DNA from 2 places in the Spirulina subsalsa PCC 9445 genome. Region 2 is predicted to be linked to the other one. Evidence: riboswitches for the same ligand, from Rfam matches in the RefSeq annotation. Region 2 holds a riboswitch; the other holds the start of a gene.
The links. A riboswitch is a leader RNA that binds a small molecule or an ion and turns the genes downstream of it on or off. The one in region 2 is predicted to bind cobalamin.
Positions count from the first base shown of each region.

Region 1: another riboswitch for cobalamin. It lies ahead of SPI9445_RS30530 (hypothetical protein); the one in region 2 lies ahead of SPI9445_RS0118840 (energy-coupling factor ABC transporter permease).

Region 1 covers NZ_JH980292.1:2,541,895-2,544,353, forward strand. The annotation lists partial or broken gene SPI9445_RS0111735 (Uma2 family endonuclease) at 1-167, shown strand, start outside; cobalamin riboswitch at 263-428, shown strand; gene SPI9445_RS30530 (hypothetical protein) at 789-1,256, shown strand; gene SPI9445_RS0111745 (fatty acid desaturase) at 1,270-2,445, shown strand.
Region 2 covers NZ_JH980292.1:4,129,594-4,132,052, reverse strand. The annotation lists gene SPI9445_RS0118845 (energy-coupling factor ABC transporter substrate-binding protein) at 38-334, opposite strand; gene SPI9445_RS0118840 (energy-coupling factor ABC transporter permease) at 424-1,182, opposite strand; cobalamin riboswitch at 1,202-1,345, opposite strand; gene SPI9445_RS26180 (peptidoglycan-binding domain-containing protein) at 1,709-1,963, shown strand; gene SPI9445_RS0118830 (hypothetical protein) at 2,210-2,459, shown strand, end outside.

The sequences.
Region 1 (2,459 bases), 1.6 Mb from region 2:
AAGCCGAACTCATTGAGGGGATTGTTTATAAGGCTTCTCCGTTAAGAATTACCAATCATGGCAACCCTCACGCTCGTATCATCACTTGGTTGGGTTACTATTGGTCAAGTACACCCGGAATTGAATTAGGGGATAATTGCACGGTGCGCCTTGATGCTGACAGAGATTGAATAGACATCTCCTATAGATTCGCCTCGATTCTGGCTGAAGATGATGAGTCAACAATCCCTTGAGGGATTCTTTCTGCCCGAAGCTTGTGTTATAGTGTGTCCGTGTTTTCGGTTCTGGTGGGGAGCAGCCATTGCTACGCAACGCTTCGCGAACAGAGGTAAGGGGGAAAGTCCGGTGCAAATCCGGCACTGTCCCGCAGCTGTGAAGAGAGCAAGCACTCTCTGAGTCAGAATGCCCGCCGAATTGTCTCCTTTGGAGATGCGCGAACTTGTTCTATTTCGTCTGCGAGGTACGGATGATAATATCTAAAAACTTTTCTGAATTGATCTGGAAAGGTCTGTTTCACCAAACCCCTGGAGAACCGACTGGCAAAACGGTTTTAGGGAGGGAACAAATCCCCTCAAAGCTTTCTGGTGTTCCCTAATTTCACCTCATCCTTCATCAAGAGTTAATTACCAATTTTTGCACCGGAGTTCAGCGCAGAAATGCGCTCATTTCTTGTGACTCTTTTAGGTCTTAAAATGTGACGATTATGAACTTCAAAAACCAGAATAAAATCCAGATTCTCTCCCCAAATTATCCGGTAGAGACAGGTCAAATTTTACGGGGGGATAGCTATGCACTCTAGTCATGATTTATGGCACAGAAACTCACCTTACTGGCAGGATGCTTTTGTTCAACAAAACCTCATTTTTTTAGCATATAACGCCCATTGTGGCTATCTATCTCAGGGGCGAGGTTTTCTAGTTTGTGAGATAACCCAGAGGATACCCAGAACACTAAATTGGCAACTTGAACAGGTGAAGTTTAATCAAACGTTTATTGCTCAAGATGAGGCAGCGTGCTACTTTCAGGCGCTGAATCTGGAGGGTGAGGCGATTCCTTCTCTCATTCAGGCGATTGCTAAGCAACGTTTCACGAACGCAACTTATAACCCCACCCGCGAAATCATTGTTGTAATTCAGGGAAATGGTACAGTTGTTGTTCATTCTCTACAATCCAAAATCCCCTTATCCACAGTCTACAACCAAGTAAAGCGCCGTTGGTCAGAATTCCACCTCGAAAATCCTACTTTAGGAAATTGACGCAAAATCAACTATGCTCAACAATTACTTACACCGTTCTGGAAAAATTCCCACCTCTATTCATCCCTTGATCAAATCTCAAACCTCCCATCCCCCAAAAACATCAGATAACCTTAAAAAATCTGATTTTGTCTTAACCCCATACATCAAAAGCAGCAATCTAAGGGCAACTTATCAAATTGTTAATACCATTGTCCCCTACGTTCTTTTATGGATGTTAGCCATCAAAACCGCTTCTATTTCTTTATGGTTTCTCCCACCAATTATTACCCTACTCATTCTCTTCTCCCTACGCTGTTTTTCCCTAATGCACGATTGCGGACATTATTCTCTGTTTCGCTCAAAACGGATGAACCGCATTATGGGATTTCTGCTCGGTGTAATCAACGCTATGCCCCAATATGGTTGGTCCAGAGATCATGCTTACCATCACAAAACTAATGGCGACTGGGAGCGTTATCGAGGGGTTGCCGATTTCCTATCTACTGAGGAATTTTCCCAGCTTAATTCGTTCAATCAAAAACTCTATGAAATCCTACGGAATCCCTTTATGGCGATTCCGGGCGGCTTTTTTTACTTAGTGATTAAACCCAGACTTATTTTGATTCTGGGAGTTTACGATTTCGTCCGTTATCTAGTCACAGAGATTCAAAAAGATTCAGAGTTTAACCTAGGGTCAACAATATCCGCCCATTCCTCCAAACACTGGCAGTCAGCTACAGAGTTTTGGGATCTCCTGTTTAACAATATTTGTGTAATTTGTGGCTGGATTTTTCTCAGTCATTTATGGGGGGTTGGGCTATTTTGGAGTATTTACTCCATCACCCTGGGTTGTTCTGCGACTATTTTTATTTGGATCTTCTTTGTACAACACATTTTTGAGGGATCTTATGCCCACAAAACAGCAGGCTGGGATTATGTTTTAGGAGCAGTTAAGGGAAGCAGTTATTTAGAATTGCCAGCCCTTTTGAGGTGGTTTACCGCCGATATTGGCTACCACAATATTCATCATCTCTCCTCTAGAATTCCTAATTACCATCTCGCCGCTTGTCATGCGGAAAATCGTCATTTACTCTCCGAGGTGAAGACATTGCACATCAGAGACTTATTCGACTGTTGCCAGTTCTTGCTGTGGGATGGGGAGTCAAACCGCCTAATAAGTATTGCCTCCTTTCGTGAGCAAACCTAAACCCTAGGGAATCT
Region 2 (2,459 bases):
GGGGAGTTGATACTTATTCCCTATTCCCTATTCCCTACTACCTGCTCTCATGACGACCTTTATAAAGCCCGATAACATAGCCTAAAAATCCTGCACCTAATGCCGCTTGAGAGACAAATAATAAGCTTTCAATTTCTGCACTCGGAGGCTCAAAAATTGACTCAAACCAAGGCTCGTAATCCGGTTGAATTTCTGTAATGAGTTCCTCCCCTAGTCCATCGGCTCCCTCATAGTCTCCTCGCACGAATACCAAAGGAGTTAAGGTCAAGATAAGGACGGCTAAAACAAGCCACCAGTTGCCTTGTTTGCTGGGTTTAATGTTAGATTGTGCCATGATTTATTCAAAATAGAGTGAGTGATTGTTTTGGGTCTAAGCGGGTCAAAAAATGAGCAGTTTAGACTCCATGAATAGAGAAAAATTCATTAACTTTGAGCAGGTCTTAAGAGCTTCAAGGTTTGCAGTTCTGGGGCGGCATAGGACTGTAACCAATTCCACACTAAAACCGTGAGAAAACCTTCTGTAATGGCGAGGGGAATTTGAGTGAGGGCAAAGATCCCGGCGAATTTCAGGAAGGCGGCTAAAACCCCACCACTAGCATCAGGAAAAGCAACAGCTAACTGGATTGAGGTGACTAAATAGGTGCTTAAGTTACCCAAGGCTGCGGCGCTAAAAATGCCGATTTTTTGCTGCCCTAATTTGATGGCGATTTGATAAACTCCATAAGCTACCCAAGGCCCCACAATGGCCATAGAAAAGACGTTCGCCCCCAAGGTGGTAATCCCTCCATGTGCCAATAACAGGGCTTGAAAAATTAAAACTAAACTGCCTAAAACCGTCATTACCCCTGGGCCGAATAAAATGGCTCCGAGTCCGGTTCCGGTGGGATGGGAACAACTCCCGGTGACGGAGGGTAATTTCAGGGCAGATAGAACAAAACTAAAGGCTCCGGCTAGTCCGAGGAGTAATTTTAACTCAGGATTTTGGCGGGTGATTTGCAGGAGCGATCGCAATCCCCACCCAAAAAACGGCAACGCCAACACCCACCAGAAAACCGCCCATTGCAAAGGCAAAAACCCTTCCATAATGTGCATCGCTTGGACGGGTCCGGCAGAACCGATCACTAGGTAGCCACTGAGTCCGGCTATGGCCACTAACTGCCAACTCTTATTTCTGTAATTCATCTGTACCTCGCAGATTGATTAAATTCCTTAACCCTCGGCGGGCATCCTGACTTAGGGACTCGTGACCCCTTCACAGTTGCGGGACAGTGCTGGATTTACACCAATCTTTCCCCGTTACCTCCAATGGCTGCTCCCCATTAGAACCGAATTGCATCAGTTTACCAGAAATTGGGGGTAGGGAAACCAGAAAATAACCCGAGAAAAACTCTCGGGTTTCACAGGGAATTTTAGATTTTTTTTGTATCCTAAAACACCCTTGCCTGATATACTGATGTGAGAAGTTGGGAAATCGTACAATTTTCGGAAAGTCGGAACTCCTGACTAGAGCAGGCCTGACTAAATCGGAGGGATTAACTCCCCTTACCCCAGCTTGTTAAATCAGAGCAATCAAAAACAAAGGAAGGCCGCTTAACACGCTTGTTAATTTGCCTGTAATGTTCTTCCCCCGCAAAAAACGAGGGTTTTCACAATTACTAAACTTGTCATGAAAGGTTCTATTTCTGCAACCCAGATCAAGGTCCCGATTTTGTCCGAACCATTACGCCTCGGTAGCGAAGGGCGCTTTGTGAAGGTCTTGCAACTTCAACTGGAGTCTCAAGGCTTTTTTTTAGGGCGTGTTGATGGCGTTTTCGGTAGAAATACCCTCGCTGCTGTCCGTGCCTTTCAAGCTGAGTTGGGGTTATCTATCGATGGTGTGGTAGGAGCAGCCACTTGGCGGAATTTGGGGGGAGAGTATTATGGTCGGGAAAAGGTAGTGTTTCCTGTAACTGTTTTTTCTTGAAAGAAGATTTTGTGAAAGACCCCCGAAGTCGCCCCCTTTCTGGATGAGTACCCCAGAATTGACTTGAACAAAACTAGGGACGCACTCCCCCATCTCGCGGAACGCGGGTGGGGAGTGCGTTTTGCTGGGATGAGTGGGAAGGGAAACCCTAATCAGCCAATTGTAGGAGGGCAAAGAGGAGTGGCAGTTTGTAGGCTGTAGTTGTTAGGCTGAAATCAGTGACTGCACCGAGACTCAACTTCTATTATGACCTTTCTGAATTCTTTATCCTCTTTGACCAGCAAAACACCTTTTGAGAAGTTGGGCTTATCTGTTCCCCGTTGGGGTGAAAAACAGAGGACTCACGACTATCGCAAAGGGATTAATCGCGATCGCTATATTTTTGAGCAAGTTCCCCATAGTTCCGAGGCCTACATCACAGCCTATAATGCTGTGCCGCGAACGGGAGATCATTTGTTGATTCCGGTGGGGGAGGAAACCCTCTGCTATCGCGTGG